DNA from 2 places in the Nonomuraea marmarensis genome. Region 2 is predicted to be linked to the other one. Evidence: riboswitches for the same ligand, from Rfam matches in the RefSeq annotation. Region 2 holds a riboswitch; the other holds the start of a gene.
The links. A riboswitch is a leader RNA that binds a small molecule or an ion and turns the genes downstream of it on or off. The one in region 2 is predicted to bind glycine.

Region 1: linked by a shared signal. The riboswitch ahead of gcvT (glycine cleavage system aminomethyltransferase GcvT) and the one ahead of gcvP (aminomethyl-transferring glycine dehydrogenase) in region 2 are both predicted to bind glycine.

Annotation. Positions count from the first base shown of each region.
Region 1 covers NZ_JBICRM010000003.1:383,880-394,041, forward strand. Annotated here, with positions in the region: gene ACFLIM_RS07275 (L-serine ammonia-lyase) at 1-1,194, opposite strand, end outside; gene gcvH (glycine cleavage system protein GcvH) at 1,249-1,638, opposite strand; gene gcvT (glycine cleavage system aminomethyltransferase GcvT) at 1,635-2,720, opposite strand; glycine riboswitch at 2,755-2,851, opposite strand; glycine riboswitch at 2,852-2,949, opposite strand; gene ACFLIM_RS07290 (hypothetical protein) at 3,044-3,871, shown strand; gene ACFLIM_RS07295 (gamma-glutamyl-gamma-aminobutyrate hydrolase family protein) at 3,966-4,655, opposite strand; gene ACFLIM_RS07300 (3-oxoacyl-ACP reductase) at 4,669-5,433, opposite strand; gene ACFLIM_RS07305 (aldehyde dehydrogenase family protein) at 5,438-6,781, opposite strand; gene ACFLIM_RS07310 (glutamine synthetase family protein) at 6,784-8,148, opposite strand; gene ACFLIM_RS07315 (FadR/GntR family transcriptional regulator) at 8,274-8,978, shown strand; gene ACFLIM_RS07320 (hypothetical protein) at 9,097-9,849, shown strand; gene ACFLIM_RS07325 (SGNH/GDSL hydrolase family protein) at 9,908-10,162, opposite strand, start outside.
Region 2 covers NZ_JBICRM010000020.1:52,901-63,062, reverse strand. Annotated here, with positions in the region: gene ACFLIM_RS29360 (hypothetical protein) at 1-160, opposite strand, end outside; gene ACFLIM_RS29355 (TetR/AcrR family transcriptional regulator C-terminal domain-containing protein) at 275-835, shown strand; gene ACFLIM_RS29350 (DUF5999 family protein) at 1,038-1,235, shown strand; gene ACFLIM_RS29345 (alpha/beta hydrolase family protein) at 1,256-1,846, opposite strand; gene ACFLIM_RS29340 (hypothetical protein) at 1,929-2,285, shown strand; gene ACFLIM_RS29335 (tetratricopeptide repeat protein) at 2,376-3,173, opposite strand; gene ACFLIM_RS29330 (hypothetical protein) at 3,233-3,829, opposite strand; gene gcvP (aminomethyl-transferring glycine dehydrogenase) at 3,947-6,784, opposite strand; glycine riboswitch at 6,839-6,951, opposite strand; glycine riboswitch at 6,952-7,049, opposite strand; gene ACFLIM_RS29320 (MerR family transcriptional regulator) at 7,072-7,692, opposite strand; gene ACFLIM_RS29315 (bifunctional nuclease family protein) at 7,840-8,310, opposite strand; gene ftsR (transcriptional regulator FtsR) at 8,443-9,096, opposite strand; gene ACFLIM_RS29305 (FHA domain-containing protein) at 9,164-9,676, opposite strand; gene ACFLIM_RS29300 (sugar phosphate nucleotidyltransferase) at 9,948-10,162, opposite strand, start outside.

The DNA.
Region 1 (10,162 bases), on a different contig from region 2:
CTCGATGCACGGGATCTGGACCAGGCCGCCGATCGGGTCGCAGGTCAGGCCCAGGTTGTGTTCGATGCCGATCTCGGCGGCGTTCTCCACCTGCTCAGGCGTGCCCCCGAGGACCTCCGTGAGGGCGGCCGAGGCCATCGAGCAGGCCGAGCCGACCTCTCCCTGGCAGCCCACCTCGGCGCCCGAGATCGAGGCGTTCTCCTTGAACAGCACGCCGATCGCGGTCGCCGTGAGCAGGAAGCGGACCACGCCCTCGTCGTCCGCGTGCGGGACGAAGCGGGTGTAGTACGTCAGGACGGCGGGGATGATCCCGGCGGCGCCGTTGGTGGGGGCGGTGACGATGCGGCCGCCCGCGGCGTTCTCCTCGTTGACCGCCAGCGCGAACAACGTCACCCAGTCCATCGCCTGCAGCGGGTCCTTCTCCGCCGGCTCCGACTGCAGGCGGCGGTGCAGCTGGTTGGCGCGGCGCTTGACCTTGAGGCCGCCGGGCAGGACGCCTTCCTTGGAGATGCCGCGGCGCACGCATTCGGACATGACCTGCCAGAGGTGCAGGATCCCCGCGCGGATCTCCGCCTCGGTGCGGCCGAACGCCTTCTCGTTCTCCAGCATGAGGGCGGAGATCGACAGGCCCGTGTTCGAGCAGTGCTTGAGCAGCTCCTCCCCGGTGGTGAAGGGGTAGGGGAGGACGGTGTCGTCCGGCTTGATGCGGTCGGCGCCGGTGGCGTTCTCGTCCACGACGAAGCCGCCGCCGACCGAGAAGTAGACCTTCTGCCTGAGCTCCGAGCCGTCGGCGGAGTACGCGGTGAAGCGCATGCCGTTCGGGTGCTCGGGGAGGGAGATCTTGCGTTCGAAGACGAGGTCCTGGCCCACGACGAAGGGGATCTCGTGCGTACCGTACAGTTTGATCTTGCCTGAGGTACGCATCTCGGCTACGCGGCCTTCGACGGAGTCCACGTCGACCAGCTCGGGCTTCTCGCCGGACAGGCCGAGCAGGACCGCCTTGTCGCTGCCGTGGCCCTTGCCGGTCAGGCCGAGCGAGCCGTACAGGATCGCCTCGACGCGGGCCACGCGCGGCAGGAGGCCGTCCTCGTGCAGCCCGCGGGCGAACTTGTGCGCGGCCGCCATCGGGCCTCCCGTGTGGGAGCTCGACGGGCCGATGCCTATCTTGAAGAGATCGAAGACGCTGATCGCCATTGATGTGCGCCCTTCATGAAAGGCCGGGGCCCGGATGGGGCCCCGGCGGATGGGTCAGGACTCGCCTGAGGTGAGCGCCGTGTACTCCTCGGCGGTGAGCAGGTCCTCGGCCGCGCCTTCCGTACGCACCCTGAACATCCAGCCCTCGCCGTACGGGTCGCTGTTGGCCAGGCCAGGGTCGTCCACGACGGCCTGGTTCACCTCGACGACCTCGCCGCCGACCGGCGTGTAGATGTCGCTCACCGACTTGGTCGACTCCACCTCGCCGATGGAGTCGCCCGCTTCGACAGTCGAACCGACCTCGGGGAGCTGCACGTAGACGACGTCACCAAGGGAGTCGGCGGCGAAGGCCGTGATGCCCACGGTCACGGTCAGGCCGTCGTCGAGTCCGGCCACCCACTCGTGCTCCTTGGTGTAGCTCAGGTCGTCAGGGATCTTGCTCACTTGTTCCTCCTGTAAAAGGGCAGCTCTACCAGGTCCATAGGTTCATGGCTGCCCCGGATGTCCACAGCCAGGCCTGCATCGGCGCCGGTGTCCACGTAGGCCATCGCGATGGGCCTGCCCAGAGTCTGGGAGGGCGCACCGCTGGTGACCTCGCCGACGACGGCGCCGTCTTTGGTGACCGGGTAACCGTGGCGCGGCACCCGGCGGGTCCGCGCGACCAGGCCGACGAGCCGGCGCCGGGGCGGGTCGTCTTTGACCGCCTCGAGCGCCGACCTGCCGACGAAGTCGCCCGGCTTGTCGAATTTCACCACCCTGCCCAGTCCCGCGTCGAACGGGGTCAGCTCGACGCTGAGCTCGTTGCCGTACAGCGGCATGCCCGCCTCCAGCCTGAGCGTGTCGCGGCTGGACAGGCCGGCGGGCTTGAGTCCGTGCGGCTCGCCCGCCGCCATGAGCGCGTGCCACAGCGGCACCGCGTCCTGGTTGGCGACGAACAGCTCGAACCCGTCCTCCCCGGTGTAGCCGGTACGTGCGATGAGCGCCTGCCGGCCGTCGACCAGCCCCGGCAGGCCCGCGTAGTACTTGAGCCCGTCGAGGTCGGCGTCGGTGAGCGTGGCGAGGATCTCCTGGGAGCGAGGCCCCTGTACGGCGATCAGCGCGTACTGGTCCGACCGATCCTCGACCACCACGTCATACGCTTTAGCACGATTTTTCAGCTCATCCGCGACTTTTTCGTAGTTTGAGGCGTTTGCCACGACCATGAACTCCTCGTCCCCGAGCCGGTAGACGATGAGGTCGTCGAGCACCCCGCCGCGCTCGTTCACGATCATGGTGTACCTGGCCCGCCCGGGCGTGAGTGCCGACAGGTGGCCGACCAGCGCGTAGTCGAGCGCCTGTCCGGCCTGCGGCCCGGTCAGGAAGATCTCACCCATGTGCGAGAGGTCGAACAACCCGGCCGCCTCGCGAACGGCCTTGTGCTCCGCGGACTCGCTCCCGTACCGGAGGGGCATGAGCCACCCCGCGAAGTCGGTGAGCGTGGCGCCGAGGCTCTCGTGAACGTCTCGTAGCGGTGTAGGTCGGGACATTTGTCGCACCTCAGGACAGGATTGGATGCCAGCATCCTCCCCCTCTGTCATCGATGCCTGAGAGCTTCGCCCGAGTTTTGCCGGACTTTCACCTTCGGCGAGGCCCCGCAGGCCTGCTTTCCAGAGGTCACCTCGGCCGCGCGGTCCTTTGCCTTGAGAGGTTTGCGGGGAGGGCTTGCTCCTTCAGGGACCCTGACCGGCTGTCAGGGTGCTCTCCCGCACGGTTTCGCCGGTGATGTCCGTCAAGCCTAGTGCCGTGATGGGGGTGTTGTCGCGTTCTGATCTCTTGTGAACCGCCTCGGGGACGGTGACGTCCAAGGGGTATGAATCGGCGAACAGCGGCTCTCGGTCTGGTCGCCGCCCTGACCCTCGCGTCCTGCGGAGCCCAGGAGGCCGCCGCGCCGCCTCGGTACCAGGCCAGCCTGACGGTGCTCGAAGGTGGCGGGCATGGCCCCCAGCTGTGCTCGATGGTCGCCCAGTCGCTCCCGCCGCAGTGTGGCGGCCCCGACGTCGTGGGTTGGGACTGGAGCAAGGTGGCGCATGAGTCGGTGAGGGGCGTGAAGTGGGGGTCGTACCGGGTGGTCGGCACCTGGGACGGCGCCCGGCTGACCCTGACGGAGCCGCCGGGCGAGCCCGCCCGGGCGGATCCGGAGGCCGAGGACAGGTTCGCGAGCCCGTGTCCCGAGCCCGAGGGCGGCTGGCGGCCGATCGATCCCGCGAAGACGACGGAGCGGACCATGAAGGAGGCGATGGAGCGGGCCAGGACGGCCGAGGAGTTCGCCGGCACGTGGATCGACCGGCTCGGGCCGCAGCCCGACCCGGCCAAGGAGGAGGAACTCGATGCGCGGCGTTACGTGCTCAACCTGAGGTTCACCGGCGACCTGTCGGGCCGGGAGGCGTGGATCCGGGAGGTGTGGGGCGGTGCGCTGTGCCTGACCGGCGCCCAGCGCACCGAGACCGAGCTGCACCGGATCCAGCGGGCGATCGAGGCCGAGCTGGCCGGCGGCATGGTCTCGACGTCGCCCGACGAGATCGCGAACCGGGTGAACGCGGTGGTCTGGCTGGCCACCGACGACCTGCGCCGCAGGCTGGACGAGAAGTACGGCGGGGGGGCCATCGCGCTCGACGGCATGCTCAAGCCGGTCGGCTGAGGGTACGCCTGGTCGAGTCGGCCGGTTGAGTGCCCGCTGGTCGAGCCGGTCCGGTGACCGGCGCCGCTGGCCGAGCCGTGCGTGCCGTTCGTCCTCAGCAGGCCGCCACGAGGGCCTCGAAGAGGGCACAGTCCTCGGCCGCCTCCGGGTGCCACTGCACCGCCATCGTGAAGGCACCCGAGTCCGGCTCCACCGCCTCGATCGTGCCGTCGTCGGCGGTGGCGGTGGCCGTGAGGCCCGGGGCGAGGCGGTCGATGGCCTGGTGGTGGTAGTGCGGGACCGTCACCGGGTCCGTGCCCAGGGCCTTGGCCAGGCGGGTGCCGGGCTTGGCGATGATCGGGAGGGGACCGAAGCGGCCGGGCTCGGGGGAGTGCCCCGCGTGCCCGACCACGTCGGGGAGGTGCTGGTGGAGGGTGCCGCCGAGGGCGACGTTCAGGACCTGGAGGCCGCGGCAGATGCCGAGGAACGGCAGGCCCGCGTCGAGGGCCTCGGTCAATAGGGCAAACTCTGCCTCATCCCGAAATTTCCGGATATAGCCGGTGCGGTCGTGCGGCGGCTCGCCGTACCTCGCCGGGTCGATGTCGCCGCCCCCGGCCAGGATGAGGCCGTCCAGGCGGCTGACGACCTGCGCGGGATCGCCGGCCGGGGGCAGCACGACGGGCTGGCCGCCGGCGCGTACGACCTGTTCCACGTACATGTACGGGAGCAGCGCGACGCGCAGCTCCCACACCGTGAACTTCGCGGGCTCGACGTAGGACGTGATGCCGATGACGGGACGCCGCACGACGTTGTGCCTCCTAGAGCGGGGTGACGTAGGCGCCGGAGATGCCGCCGTCCACCAGGAACTCGCTGCCCGTGATGAACGACGCGTCGTCGCTGGCCAGGAACGCCACCGCGGCCGCGATCTCGGAGGCCTCGGCGAAGCGGCCCACCGGAATGTGCACCAGCCGCCGCTGCGCCCGTTCCGGGTCCTTGGCGAACAGCTCCTGCAGCAGTGGCGTGTTCACCGGGCCCGGGCACAGCGCGTTCACCCTGATGCCCTCCCTGGCGAACTGCACGCCCAGCTCGCGCGACATCGCCAGCACGCCGCCCTTGGACGCCGTGTACGAGATCTGCGACGTGGCCGAGCCCATCACCGCCACGAACGACGCCGTGTTGATGATCGAGCCCTTGCCCTGGCGCCGCATGTACGGGATGGCGTGTTTGCAGCACAGGTAGACGCTGGTCAGGTTCACCTCCTGGACGCGGCGCCAGGCGTCGATGCCGGTCTCCAGGATCGAGTCGTCGTCGGGCGGCGAGATGCCGGCGTTGTTGAACGCGATGTCCACGCCGCCATAGGTCTCGAACGCCGTCCCGAACATCCTGACGACGTCGTCCTCGCTGGTCACGTCGGCCCTGACGAAGATCCCGCCGACCTCGCCCGCGGCCTTGGCGCCGGCCTCCTCGTCGACGTCCACGCACACCACCTTGGCGCCCTCGTCGGCGAACCGGCGGGCCGTGGCCAGTCCGATGCCGCTGCCCGCGCCGGTGATGACGGCTACGCGGTCCTGCAAACGCTGCATGTAACTACTCCGATGAGATGAAGACGTTCTTGGTCTCGGTGAACGCCGCCAGGGCGTCCGGGCCGAGCTCCCTGCCGAGGCCGGACTGCTTGAAGCCGCCGAACGGGGTCCAGTAGCGGACGGAGGAGTGCGAGTTCACCGACAGGGCGCCCGACTCGACCGCCCTGGCCACGCGCAGCGCCCGCCCGACGTCGCGGGTCCAGATGGAGCCGCTGAGGCCGTAGGGGGTGTCGTTGGCGATCCGCACGGCCTCCGCCTCGTCCTCGAACCGGACCACCGACACCACCGGGCCGAAGATCTCCTCGGTGAACGTCCGGTCCGTGACGTCCGGGGTCAGCACGGTCGGCGGGAACCAGTAGCCCTTGCCCTGCGGGCAGGATCCCTGCAGGTAGGGGGTGCCGTGGACGAAGCCGCGCACCCGGTCGAGGTGCTCGGCGCTGATCAGCGGGCCCATCTCGGTGCTCTCGTCGCGCGGGTCGCCGACCACGACGTTCTGTACGGCGGGGGCGAGCAGGGCCATGAACTCGTCGTACGCGGCGGCCTGGACGAGAATCCTGGACCGGGCGCAGCAGTCCTGCCCCGCGTTGTCGAAAACGGCATAAGGCGCAGTTTTTGCCGCCTTTTCCAGGTCTGAGTCCGCAAAGATGATATTTGCGGATTTGCCGCCTAGTTCCAGCGTGACGCGCTTGACCTGCCGCGCCGCCTTGGCGGCGATCTCCTTGCCGACCTCGGTCGAGCCGGTGAACACGATCTTGGCCACGTCCGGATGCTCGACCAGCCGGGCCCCCGCGACCTCCCCTACCCCAGGCAGCACCTGGAGCACCCCCTCGGGGAGGCCCGCCGCCAGGGCCAGCTCGGCCAGCCTCAGCGCGGTCAGCGGAGTCCATTCGGCCGGCTTGACGATCAACGTGTTGCCGGCCGCCAGCGCGGGCGCCACGCCCCACGACATGATCAGCATCGGAAAGTTCCACGGCACGATGACGCCCACGACGCCCAGGGGCTCCTGGAACGTGATGTCCACACCGCCGCGCACCGGGATCTGCTTGCCGTGGTTGCGTTCCGGGGCGCCGGCGTAGAAGTTGAGCACGTCGCGTACGGTGCCGGCCTCCCAGCGGGCGCTGCCGATCGGGTGCCCGGCGTTGGCCAGCTCCAGCGCCGCCAGCTCGTCGCCGTGCTCGCCCACCAGGTCCGCGAACCTGCGCAGCAGCCGCGCCCGGTCGCCGGGCGACACCTCGCGCCAGCCCCGGTAAGCCTTCGCGGCCCGCTCCACCGCCCGGTCGACCTCGGCCGCGTCGGCCATCTCGACGTCGGCTATGACGTCTTCCGTCGCCGGATTAACGATCTTCATCTTCACATCCGCTCGAAACCACGGAACAGCTCCCAATCCGTCACCGCCGCGTCGAACGCGGCCAGTTCCACCCGCGCGTTGTTCGCGTAATGCTCGACCACGTCCTTGCCGAACGTCTCGCGGGCCAGCTTCGACCCCTCGAACAGCGCCAGGGCGTCCCGCAGCGTGTGCGGCACGGTCTCGGCGCCGGAGTCGTAGGCGTTGCCGTCGTACTCGTCCTCCAGCGGCAGCTCGTTGTCGATGCCGTGCAGCCCGGCCGCGATCAACGCGGACACCGCGAGGTACGGGTTGACGTCGCCGCCGGGCACCCGGTTCTCGATGCGCAGCGACCGGCCGTGGCCGACGAGCCTGAGCGAGCACGTGCGGTTGTCGACGCCCCACTTGACGGCCGTGGGGGCGAAGCTGCCGGGGACGTAGCGCTTGTAGGAGTTGATGTTGGGGGCGTACAGGAGGGTGAGCTCGCGCATGCAGGCGAGCTGCCCGGCGATGAAGCGGGCCCCGAGCGGCGAGAGTCCGTACGGCCCCTCGCCCGCCATGACCGGGTCCCCTTCGAGGCTCTGGAGCGAGATGTGGATGTGGCAGGAGTTGCCCTCGCGCTGGTTCGGCTTGGCCATGAAGGTGATCGACTTGCCCTCCTGGGCGGCGATCTCCTTGGCGCCGTTCTTGTAGATGGTGTGGTTGTCGCAGGTCCTGAGCGCCTCGTCGTAGCGGAAGGCGATCTCGTGCTGGCCCAGGTTGCATTCGCCCTTGGCGGACTCGACGTACATGCCCGCGCCCTCCATGTCCCGCCTTATCCGCCTCAGGAGGGGTTCGATGCGGGCGGTGCCGAGCAGCGAGTAGTCAACGTTATAGAGGTTGGCCGGCGACATATCCCGATAGGCGCGCTTCCATGCGTCCTCGTAACTGTCCTCGTAGACGCAGAACTCCAGCTCGGTCCCCACGTACGCGGCCAGGCCCCGCTCGGCCAGCCGGGCGAGTTGCCGGCGCAGGATCTGGCGGGGCGAGGCGGTCACGTCGTCGCCGCCCTCCCAGGCCAGGTCCGCCATCAGCATCGCGGTCCCCTCCTGCCACGGCACCCTGCGCAGCGTCGTCAGGTCCGGTTTCATCACGAAGTCGCCGTAGCCGCGGTCCCAGGACGACATCGCGTACCCGGAGACCGTGTTCATGTCCACGTCCACCGCGAGCAGGTAATTACACCCCTCCGAGCCGTGGTGCAGCACCTCTTCGAGAAAATAGCGCGCGGACAGCCTCTTGCCCTGCAACCTGCCCTGCATGTCGGCGATCGCGAGGAGCACGGTGTCGATGCGCCCGAACGCCACGTCGTCGCGCAGCTCGCTGACGGTAAGGAACCCGGTGCTCTCGCTCACGCTACGCCGCTCCGATTCTGGTCTGACGCGCTTTCCCGTTAATTGGGCTAGTCTCAGACCATTGATGTGTATGGCGGGATCGCTTGTCAAGACCTGAGGACACGTTGGACGAGTCGGCGCGTTTGATGACGGTGTTGCGCCCGGTGAGGGCCGGTAACGCCTTCGAGGAGACCGTGGAACGGCTGCTCCAGGCGATCAAGCTGGGCGTGGTCGCGCCGGGCGGCAAGCTCCCTCCGGAGCGCGAGCTCGCGGTCCAGCTCGGCATCAGCCGGGTCACCCTGCGCGAGGCGATCCGCGCGCTGTCGGACGCGGGCTACCTCGACGTACGCCGCGGCCGCTACGGCGGCGCCTTCGTCACCTACGTCCCGCCCAAGCCGGACGCCGGCGACCTGCGCCAGGCCGTGGCGGAGATGGGCATGGCCGAGCTGTCCGACGCCCTCACGTTCCGGCTGGCGGTGGAGTGCGGGGCGGCCCAGGTGCTGGCCGCGTCCGGCCTCACGCAGGAGCAGCGGGCCGTGCTGGTGCGCAGGCTGTCGGACCTGAACGAGGCCGGCCTCGACGACTACCGCCGCCTCGACACGGCCTTCCACCTGTCCATCGCCGAGCTGACCGGCTCGACGCTGCTGGCCACGACGTGCGCGGACGCCCGCTCGCGGGTCAGCGACCTGCTGAACGCCATCCCGATGCTCCAGGTCAACCTGGATCACGCCGCCGTACAGCACCGGGCTATCGTGGACGCCATCCTCTCCGGGGACCCGGACGCGGCCCGGCGGGCGGTGACCGAGCACCTGGAGGGCACGGCCGCCCTGTTACGAGCGTTCCTGTCCTGACAGGTGGGCGCGCAGCCGCTCGTGGCGGAACTGGTAGACGGGGCCGACCGCGCGCAGCACCCAGTTCACGGCAAGTGACCTGGACGGTGCAGACGGCTCGTACCATCGGATTCAGGTCATGGGGAACTGGTTCCAGCAAAGCATTGTCGCCACGGGACGGCTGCCGCTGTTCTGTTACTTCGTCGCGCTCATCGTGGCGTTCATCGCCACCCGCATCAATGTCCGCCTGATCAGGGCGAAGGTCGGCTGGTTCCGCAACCTCAACGTGGGTGAGATGCACATCCACCACGTCGTGTTCGGCGTGGTGCTGATGCTGGTCGGCGGCGTCACCGGCCTCGTCACGTCCGATTCGCAGGCCGGGGCCGCCGCCGCGGCCTGCGTGTTCGGGATCGGGTCTGCGCTGGTGCTGGACGAGTTCGCGCTGATCCTGCACCTGCACGACGTCTACTGGGAGGAGGAGGGGCGCACCTCGGTGGACGCGGTCTTCATCGCGGTCGCCGTCACCGGCCTGCTCCTCATCGGCCTGCGCCCCCTCACCTGGGACTACGGAACCCTGATCGACCCCGCCGCACTGATCGTGGCCAACCTGGTGCTGGCCGTCGTCACGCTGCTCAAGGGCAAGATCTGGACGGGGATGGCGGGCCTGTTCGTCCCGCCGATGTTGCTGGTCGGCGCGATACGCCTGGCGCGTCCCGGCTCTCCGTGGGCCCACTGGTTCTTCGCCACGCGCTCACCGCGCAAGTTGGCCCGGGCCGTTCACCGCGAGGAGCGGTGGCGGCGCCCGGTGATCCGGGCCAAGATCGCCTTCCAGGAATTCCTGTCCGGGCGCCATGATCTGCCTTCCACACGGCGTAGCCGTCGGCACACTTGAGGCATGGCACTTCCTTCGATGCATCTGGCCGGGATGACGGAGTTCGATCTGTCCAACGTCAAGCTCCGTCTGTCGACGACTGATCGTCGCCGGTCACCGGTGTGAGCAGCGGGCGCTTGGCGGTGCGGCCGTCGCCCGAGGAGCGGCCGCGCAGGCGGCGGCCGATCCACGGCCCCGCGAACGTGGCCAGCCACCGCACCTCTGTCGCCGCCGCCCGCCAGGCGGGCGGCGCGGGCAGCGCCGGGAGCGGCGTCATCCAGGTGCCGTCGCTGCCCGGCAGGCCGAGTGCGTGCGCCACGGCGTCGGCGAACCT
Region 2 (10,162 bases):
GCAGCTCGGTCTCGTCAGCCGAAGCGGCCCGCAGCTCCTGCAACGTCTGCTCGGCCTGCCTGGCCTTCTCGAGCAACTCGGGGAAACCCTTGGAGATCTCCTGGTCCGCGTGGTAGCGAACCTCGGCCTCCCGGCTCACCCGCGGACGGAAAAACGCCATCGAAGGCCCCTTCAAACGCGGTCGGTACTCGGTCAACCGCCAAGAGTACGCCGTCCCGCGACACGGGCGGAAATCGACCCGGAGCCGGGCCCTTTACATAGTAAGATGATCTCCATGCCCGCCAAGAGACCACCCGTGCCACTCTCCCGCGAGCGCATCATCGAGGCCGCACTCCACATCGCCGACAGCCAGGGCCTGCGCCGGCTCACCATGCGTCGCCTGGGCGACGCCCTCCAGGTGGAGGCCATGGCCATCTACCACCACCTGCCCAGGGGCAAGGAGGCGCTGATGGACGCCCTGGCCGAGCACGTCACCACGGTCCACGTCGAACAGTCCGCGACCTGGCAGGAAACGGCCAAGCACTGGTGCAGGGCCGGAAGGGAGCTGCTGCGCGAGCACCCGGGCGTCCTCGCCCTGGCCCTGACCAAACCCCCCAAGGGCGCCACCGCCGTGGCCATCAGGGAGCAGACCGAGCAACTCTCCGACGGGGGCCTGGACGACGCGGCGGAGGCCGTACGAGCGCTGAGGGCTTTCGTGTTCGGCAGCGTGGCCGTCGAGGTCCAGCAATCTGGGTGGGCCGATCCAGAAGTTGACGAGTGGGTCAGGCGTGACGAAAGAGCCGATGTGGACTTCGAGCGCGGACTCGACGCTCTGCTCAAGGGATTGCAAACGTAGTGCGCGTGTCGCGCTTGGCCGGTTATCCTGCATAAGGCACGCTGTGTCGAAGGTCACACGACCTGGGGATCCTCCTGTAACAGTCCAAACGGACTATGTCGGAACATGTGACATACGTCGCACACTTGCCAGAACAACAACACCCGAGCAAGCTCCCGCCCCTCCAAACGGGAGCATCCCACGAGATATCGGAGGCACGCCGATGTGCCCGCACGACCCGGCCTGTCCGGATGCCGAGGCGCCTGACCGCGAGGCGGCACGGACCCTCGCCACCCACCCCGAGCAGGGGTGGAGCCTGCTCTGCAACGGCGTCGTCCTGTTCGAGGACACCGGGGAGCTCCTTCCCAGCGGCACCGTCATCGCCCCGCACCGGCCCGACCCGCTGGTCGGCGCCGCCTGACGCGCGACCCGGTGAGCACCTTAGGCGTAGTGGATCAGCCACTCCGCCACGACCTCGCCCACCCGGGCGGGGTCCTTTTTGAGGTCGTGTCCCTCCCCCGGCAGCACCACCAGGCGCGCCGCATCGGCGGCGTCGGGGACGCCGAACGGATCGCGGTCCCCGTTGACGACCAGCACGTCCACCCCGGCGCCGCGTAGCTCGTCGGCCCTGGAACGTTCCGGCTTACCCGGCGGGTGCAGCGGAAACGCCAGCGCCACCACCGCCGCCGCACCGACCGCCTTGGCCGTACGGCAGGCGACCCGCGCCCCGTTGCTCCGCCCGCCCTGCACGACGGGCAGCCCCGGCCACCGAGCGCGCAGCTCGCCAAGGACGATCTCCCACGCCTCGTCCTGCCGGACCGCCGAGCCCGGCGCCCGCGCTCCCGCCACCCTGAACGCCTGCGTCACCCTGGCCACGCTCGCCCCCACACCGAGCGCGGCATCGCGTACGGCCAGCAGATCCGGCGCGTCCACTCCCCCGGCCGACCCGTGGGTCAGCACCAGCAGCAGCCGGGGATCATCGACCTCGTCGACCTCGACCAGCGCGGGCCCTCGCGGGGTCATCACCTCCATGCCAGCACCGTACCTGGGGAGGAGCGCACCTTAGCCCTCAGGTCTGATGACGGCGCGGCGGACACGGTGGATGATTACCGTTATGCCAGACAATCGCATCCGGGATGACCTGCAGGCCACGATCGACGCCCGCCGTGATCTCGGTCCGGATTACGAAGCCGCGCTCGTCGAGTCGTTCGTCGAACGCCTCGACGCCACGATCACCGCCCGCGTCCGCGCCGAACTGGACCACGGGCCGGACTACCGGGGCGCCCCTCCGCACAAGAGGCAGACCCCGGGCGCGGCGATGATCCCCATCGCGCTGGGCTCGATGGGCATCGGCATCCCGCTGACGGCCATCGCGGCGGGCAACGCGGGGCTGGTGGGGCTGACGATCACGTGGCTGGCGATCGTGGTCATCAACGTCGCCGCCGCCGCGGCCATCATGCGCCGCGGCTGACGCGCGGGCCGGGCGGAGGCGACGGGAGCACCTCCGCCATCACGCATGCCCGGCAGCAGGGCCGCGGTCCCTCAGGGGGAGGGCGCTCCGTCAGGTGTCGCGGTGGTAGCGGAGGCGGACCTCGGCGGCCAGGGTCTCGTCCTCGTGCTCCAGCCCGTACGACCACACCCGGTCCGCGTCGTCCAGCCGCCCGCGCAGCGGTAGCGTGCGGGCCAGCAGTTCGATGGCCAGGGCGCTCGTCTGGGGATCGGCCCCGGCCTCCACCGTCTCGGCGAACTCCGCGCAGGCCAGCTCCAGATGCGCGATCCCGAGCTGGATCCGCAGCCCCGGCACCTCCTCGCCCGGAGCGAACTCCAGCGCGTCCATGAGGACCCCGGCCGCCTCCCCGGGCTCCCCGTGCTCCAGCAGGAGGCCGGCCAGCTCCTGCGCGGCGTGCGCCCCGAGCCGGTCGTCTCCGGCCGCCATGGCGGCCCGCAGCTCCTTGGCTGCCCCGTCCGGATCCTCCGCTTCCATGGCCAGCCGGGCCAGCGCGAGATGGGCCAGCGGCACGTACGCGGGCGTGCCGACCCCCAGCACGGCCTGCCAGGCGGCCCTGGCCTGCTCGGCCCGCCCCTCCCGCTCGAAGCCCTGCGCCAGATGGCAGGCGGCCTGGGCGGCGTATTCGGGGTGCCCGGTGGCCAGCGCGGTCCTGGCGGCGGCCCGAGCCGCTTCGACGTCGCCGCGCTCCTCCAGCACCACGGCGAGCCCGACGGCGGCCTGAGCCCTGTCGGGTCCTTCCGGATCGGCGGCGAGCTCGCTGAGGATGGCGGCGGCGCCGTCGAGGTCACCGCGTTCGGCCAGGCGGCGGGCGGCGTCGAGGGGCGGGGTCTCCAGCTCTGAGAACGTCAAGGGAGCTCCTTGTGGCGACGGTCGCACCGAGCCTAACGACTTCGGGCGATCATGTCTGCTCAGTTGACGCTGAAGGACTGGCCGGTGCTCGTTTCGCCCGGTTCGGGCCCCTGGCGGGGCAGTAGCCGCGCCATCCTGATGATGGTCACCCCGAACGCGAGCTGGAACACCGCCTGCCCCACCACCAGCGGCCCCTCCGCCAGCACGACGGAGACGCCGGACGTCACCCCGCCCACCACCTGGACGACGACCGACAACAACCCGCCGAACCCCCACGCCAGCAGCCGCACCGCCAGCACCATCTCGTACAGGAACAACGCCGCCCCGAACGACCTGTGAACCCAATGCACGGCGTCGGCCAAGGTGTAGGGCGTCAGCAGGATCCCGACCAGCAGCAACGCGAACGAGTCCCCCGCCACCCGCACGAACCGCGGCGCGGGCAACAGGGGCGCCGCCGCCCGCAGCCCTCTCCTGGTGAAGAGGGCCGCGCCGAGGAACCCGAACGCGTACGGCACCGCCGTGCCCCAGTGCACCCCGAAATCGCTCATCCCGCAGTTGAACGACAGGCAACCGGGCATGATGACCAAGCACACGCTCAGCCCGGCGAACAGGCACACCTGGCCCTTGACGAGGTCGCCCAGCACGCCACCGCGCATCACCGGCCTCCCCGATGACCCACTCGATGATCCCACGCTACTCCGCGCGGCTCAGCGCCCCCGCCAGGGGTCAGTCCTCGTACGCGAAGCGACGAGGACACACGCCCGCAGAGCGAACTAATCCTCGTAGGCCTCCAGCGGCGGGCACGAGCACACCAGGTTGCGGTCCCCGTAGGCCTGGTCGATGCGCCGCACCGGCACCCAGTATTTCCCGTCACGCAACGACGGCAGCGGATAGGCCGCCTCGGACCGCGAGTACGGGTGCCGCCACTCGTCCGCGGTGACCGACTCGGCCGTGTGCGGCGCGTTCCGCAGCGGGTTGTCCGTCCTGTCGTAGTCCCCGGACGCCACCTTGGAGATCTCCCCTCGGATGGCGACCATCGCGTCCACGAACCGGTCGAGCTCCCCGAGGTCTTCGCTCTCGGTCGGCTCGATCATCAACGTGCCCGCCACGGGGAACGACATGGTGGGTGCGTGGAAGCCGTAGTCGATGAGCCGCTTGGCCACGTCGTCCACGGTGACGCCGGTCTCCTTGGTGATCTGCCGCAGGTCCACGATGCACTCGTGCGCCACCAGCCCGCCCCGCCCTGTGTAGAGCACGGGGAAGTGCGGGGCGAGCCGCCGCGCCAGGTAGTTCGCCGACAGGATGGCCTGCTCGGTGGCGGCGGTGAGCCCGTCGGAGCCCATCATCCTGATGTACGCCCACGAGATCGGCAGGATCCCCGCGGACCCGTAGGGCGCCGCCGAGACGGGCCCGACCGGCGTGCCGTTGTGCAGCGGGTGCCCGGGCAGATAGGCCGCCAGGTGGCCGCGCACCGCCACCGGGCCGACGCCGGGGCCGCCGCCCCCGTGCGGGATGCAGAACGTCTTGTGCAGGTTGAGGTGGGACACGTCGGCCCCGAACTCGCCCGGCTTGGCCAGCCCGACCAGCGCGTTCAGGTTGGCCCCGTCCACGTAGACCTGGCCGCCCGCGTCGTGCACCTTGGCGCACACCTCGATGATCGTCTCCTCGTAGACGCCGTGCGTCGACGGGTACGTCACCATGATCGCGGCCAGCGCGTCACGGTGCTTGTCGATCTTGGCGTCGAGGTCGGCCAGGTCCACGTTGCCGTCGGAGTCGCAGGCCACGACCACGACCCGCATGCCGGCCATGACGGCGCTGGCCGCGTTCGTGCCGTGGGCGGAGGACGGGATGAGGCAGACGTCGCGCCCGCTCTCGCCGTTGGCGCGGTGGTAGGCGCGGATGGCCAGCAGCCCGGCGAACTCGCCCTGCGAGCCCGCGTTCGGCTGGATCGAGACGGCGTCGTAACCGGTCACCTCGGCCAGCCAGCCCTCCAGCGTGCCGATCAGCTCCAGGTAGCCCTCGGCCTGGTCGGCGGGCGCGTACGGGTGGATCGCGGCGAACTCGGGCCAGCTGATCGGCTCCATCTCGGTGGTCGCGTTGAGCTTCATCGTGCAGGAGCCGAGCGGGATCATCGAACGGTCGAGCGCGATGTCCTTGTCCTGCAGCTTGCGCAGGTAACGCAGCATCGCGGTCTCGGAATGGTGGCTGTGGAAGACCGGGTGCGTCAGGTACGCCGACTCGCGCAGCAGCGCGGCGGGCAGCGCGTCGGCGTCCAGGCCCACGTCTGTGCCGTCGCCTGTGCCGTCGACGCCGAACGCGGCCCACACCTTGGTCACCTCGGCGGCCCCGGTCTTCTCGTCGCACGAGATCGACACGTGGTCATTGTCGACCTGCCACAGGTTGACGCCCTGCTCGACGGCGGCGGCGACCACGGAGGCGGCCCGGCCGGGCACGCGTACGAGCACGGTGTCGAAGAACTCGCGGTGCACGACCTCGAGCCCCGCCTCGCGCAGCCCGCCCGCGAGGGCCACGGCGTGCCGGTGCACCCGGTGGGCGATCCCGCGCAGCCCCTCGGGGCCGTGGTAGACGGCGTACATGCCGGCGATGACGGCGAGCAGGACCTGGGCGGTGCAGATGTTGCTGGTGGCCTTCTCGCGGCGGATGTGCTGCTCGCGGGTCTGCAAGGCCAGCCGGTAGGCGGGGTCGCCGTCGGCGTCCACCGACACGCCCACCAGGCGTCCGGGGAGCTGCCGCTGCAACCCCTCGCGTACGGACATGTACGCGGCGTGCGGCCCGCCGAACCCGAACGGCACCCCGAACCGCTGCGAGGACCCGATCGCGATGTCGGCCCCCAGCTCGCCAGGAGCGGCCACGAGGGTCAGGGCCAGCAGGTCGGCGGCGGCCACGACGAGCGCGCCCGCCTCGTGCGCGGCGGCGGCCACGGCACGGAAGTCGCGCAGCCGCCCGGAAGCGCCCGGGTACTGGACGAGCACGCCGAAGCACTCGGGCAGCCCGCCCCCCAGGGAGTCCTCCACCAGCGTGATCCCGAGCGGCTCGGCCCGGGTGGCGAGCACGGCCTTGGTCTGCGGCAGGGTGTCGGCGTCGACCACGAACACACTGCTCTTGGACTTGCCCGCGCGCCGGGCCAGCGTCATCGCCTCGGCGGCGGCCGTCGCCTCGTCGAGCAGGGACGCGCCCGCGACGGGCAGGCCCGTCAGGTCGGAGACGACCGTCTGGAAGTTCAGCAGCGCCTCGAGGCGGCCCTGCGAGATCTCCGGCTGGTACGGGGTGTAGGCGGTGTACCAGCCCGGGTTCTCCAGCAGGCTGCGGCGGATGACGGCGGGCGTGACGGTGTCGTGGTAGCCCAGCCCGATCATCGAGGTGAGCACCCGGTTGCGCCCGGCGAGGGCGCGCAGCTCGGCGATGGCCTCGGCCTCGCCTGCGGCGGCGGGCAGCTTGAGCCGGTCCTTGGCCCTGATGGCCTCGGGAACGGCCACGGCCACCAGGTCCGCCACGGACTCGAAGCCCACGGCCTCCAGCATGCGCTGCTGCTCGGACGCCGATGGCCCGATATGCCTGGAGGAGAACGGCGGAACGGACAGATCGGTCATGGAGATGCCTCCCGAGGCTATGGAGACCGGCGCCAGGGCGCGGACGAGTGCCGGATCTCCCCCTCTGTCAGCGCGAGCTCATCGCGACCTGAGAGCTTCACCCCGGGACAGGGGCTTGCACCGTCGGTGAGGCACACCTGGCGGGCGCGCCTGCTTTCCAGAGTTGCCTCGCCCGAGCGGTACAGGATGCCTGAGAGATTCCGGGGAGGGTTGCTCCTTCGGCGCTCCGGGACCTGGGGTCCGGAGACTCTCCCGCACGGGGTCGTCAGCCTTGCTGTCCTAGATTACTAGACTATGCGGCGCGCTCGTCGCCGCCGGGCTAGCTCGTCAGCGGGGTGGTCGGCCGGGACGGTGTCCTCGACCGCCGCTCTTTCCCCCGGCAGCTCCGCGAGTGAGCCCTCGACCTCGCGCCAGACCCGGCCGAGCGCGATGCCGAACACGCCCTGGCCGCCCTGGAGCAGGTCGATCACCTCGTCGGCCGAGGTGCACTCGTAGACGCTGACGCCGTCGCTCATGAGCGTGATCTGCGCGAGGTCGGCCACCCCGCGGTCACGCAGATGCTGCACGGCGGTGCGGATCTGCTGCAGCGACACCCCGGTGTCGAGGAGCCGCTTGACGACTTTGAGCACCAGGATGTCGCGGAAGCTGTAGAGCCGCTGGGAGCCCGAGCCCTGCGCGGCTCTTATCGTGGGCTCCACGAGGCCGGTGCGCGCCCAGTAGTCGAGCTGCCTGTAGGTGATGCCGGCCGCCGCACAGGCCGTCGGCCCGCGGTATCCGATGTCGCCCGGCAGCGCCGCCGGCTGCTCGTCGAAGAGCAGACCCTGCTCCCCGGCACGCTGCCGCGCGCTCTCACGCCGCACCGGATCTTCCTGGCCGGCCGTCTTTCCCTCGCCGCTGCTGACCGCCACGCGGACCTCCGGCTTTCTCTCATCCCGCGGCCTGATCTGGGGGTTCGTAAAGGGCGACCACGGGTTTCACTTGCACCGTAGGACCGTGACCATGCCCAGTCAACGATCCGGCTCGGCGCGTCGTGAAGCGTAAATGCACCGAAATACCTACCCCGCCCTGCCGAAGTCTTCGGGAGTGATCGTGTCAAGGAACTCCCTGAACTTCTCCACCTCGTCCTCCTGGTCGTCCGGGATGATCACCCCGGCCTCCTGGACGACCTCCTCGCTGGCGAAGATGCGCGCCCCGGTGCGCAGGGCGAGCGCGATCGAGTCGGAGGGCCGCGCGCTCACCTCCACCCCATTGGAGAAGACCAGGTCGGCGAAGAAGATGCCATCGCGCAGGGCGACGATGTTGACCGCCCGCAGGCCGACGCCCAGGGCGCTCAGCACGTCTCGGAAGAGGTCGTGGGTGAGCGGTCGCGGCGGCGGCTCCTCAGCCTGGGCCAGCGCGATGGCCGTCGCCTCGGTCATGCCAATCCATATCGGCAGGAACCGCTCCCCGTGTGCCTCCTTGAGCAAGACGATCGGCTGATTTGTGGGCATTTCTACACGAACGCCCACGACCTCCATCTGCAACACGGGCTGCTCCGTATTCCTGACCGGTCACCCGGCACAGCTATTTGGTCGTCGCTTCTGCTGACTGGCTTCTGCATTTCAACGTAACACCCAGCGGGCCTGGAATGTGCCCTCCCCTCCCAGCTCGCTACGGTCTCAGCGCCCCAGGACGGACCGGACGCCCGTACGCACAAGGGATGCGTGCAGGTCGAGCAGGAGGGTGGAAATCTCCCTGGCGACCTCGTCGGCCTCGCCGATGGCGCCGGGGGCGCGCCGTTTGAGTATGGGGGCGACGGTCTGCTCGACCAGGCCGCACTCGCGTTCGGCCGCCGCCTTGACCGCGCGCAGATGGCGGGCGTGCAGGCCGAAGCGGGCCAGGGCGCCGACGCTGCGCGCCACGTTGAGCGCCTCCTCGTCGTAGCGCCGGGCCACCGCGGCGAGCAGGCCGTAGTCCTCTAGCTCGTCGAGCGTCTCCTCGTCGATCCCCGCGGCCTCGAGCAGCTCGGCCCGGCTGAGCCTGACCTCCTGCTTCTGCTGCACGGCGCGCGGGCGGCCGAAGCTCTCCGCCATCCTGTCCTTGATCACCCGCAGCGGCAGATAATGGTCACGCTGCTCGGTGAGGATGAAACGCAACTGCTCCACGTGCAGATGGGTGAACTTGCGGTAGCCGGAGGGGCTGCGCTCGGGCTCGATCAGCCCCTCGCCCTCCAAGAACCGGATCTTGGAGATCGTCACATCGGGGAACTCGCCCTGGAGCAGCGCGAGCACCTCCCCGATGCTCATATGCGAGCGTGCCGCCTGTGCGCTCATCCGGCCGCCTTCGCCGGCCACCTGAGCGCACACGCGGCTGTGTCTACCGGTCGCTCGCTTCGCTCGCTCATGCGCCGGCGTTGACTCGCATCAGGAAGACGAGGCGGAACTTGCCGATCTGCACCTCGTCTCCGGAATGCAGGGGGACCTCCTCGATCCGCTCCCTGTTGACATAGGTGCCGTTGAGGCTGCCCACGTCGCGCACGGAGAACTGGCCGCCGCGGTGGCGGTAGAACTCGACGTGGCGGCGGGAGACCGTGATGTCGTCGAGGAAGATGTCGCTCTCCGGGTGGCGCCCGGTCGTGGTCAGGTCCTTGTCGAGCCGGAAGCGACTCCCCTGGTTGGGCCCCCTGGTCACGGTGAGCAACGCCGCGCCGGGCGGCAGCTGCTCGACGAGCGCCCGCTCGGCCAGGAGCATGTCGCCTGTCTCAGCCTCGTACGCCTCGATTCCCGCGACGGAGATCGTCGATGTGGTGTCCCCGGAGACCTCGGGTCTGGTCAGCGGTGACCCACAGCGGGAACAGAAACGGGCATCCTCGGGGTTGGCGTGCCCGCACTGCGTGCAGTAGACGCTCGGCATCGATCGGCTCGGCCTCCTACCGCGAAGACGCGGCGACGGTGCTCTGGGGCGCGCCTCGCTTCGCTTTTTCAAGTTTGCGAATGCCGCAACTTACGCTGATCAGCGGCAAAGGTCAAGGCGGGGCGCTGGACTTTGGTTTGGACGCAGACAAAGTTACCGCCGCCCCCGCCCCGTGGTCCATGCCGCCGCGCGTTTCTACATTACGATCTTGCGGCACTCTCTGGGCACATCATCACCAAAGCCTTTTTCGGTGACACTCCGTGACCGTTGATCAGCTTGCGGCCTGTTCCACGATGCGGGCCCAGCGTTCGATCAAGGCCTGGGCGCCGTCCACGTCGGAGGCCTCGGCCCACAGGTCGGTGACGGGCTCGGCGGCCGCGGGCAGGACCAGCACCCAGCTCCCGTCCTCGCGCGCCACGCGCACCCCGTCGGTGGTGTCGACGCGGTGGCCCTCGGGCTCGGCCTCGGCCGCCTCGATGACCGAGC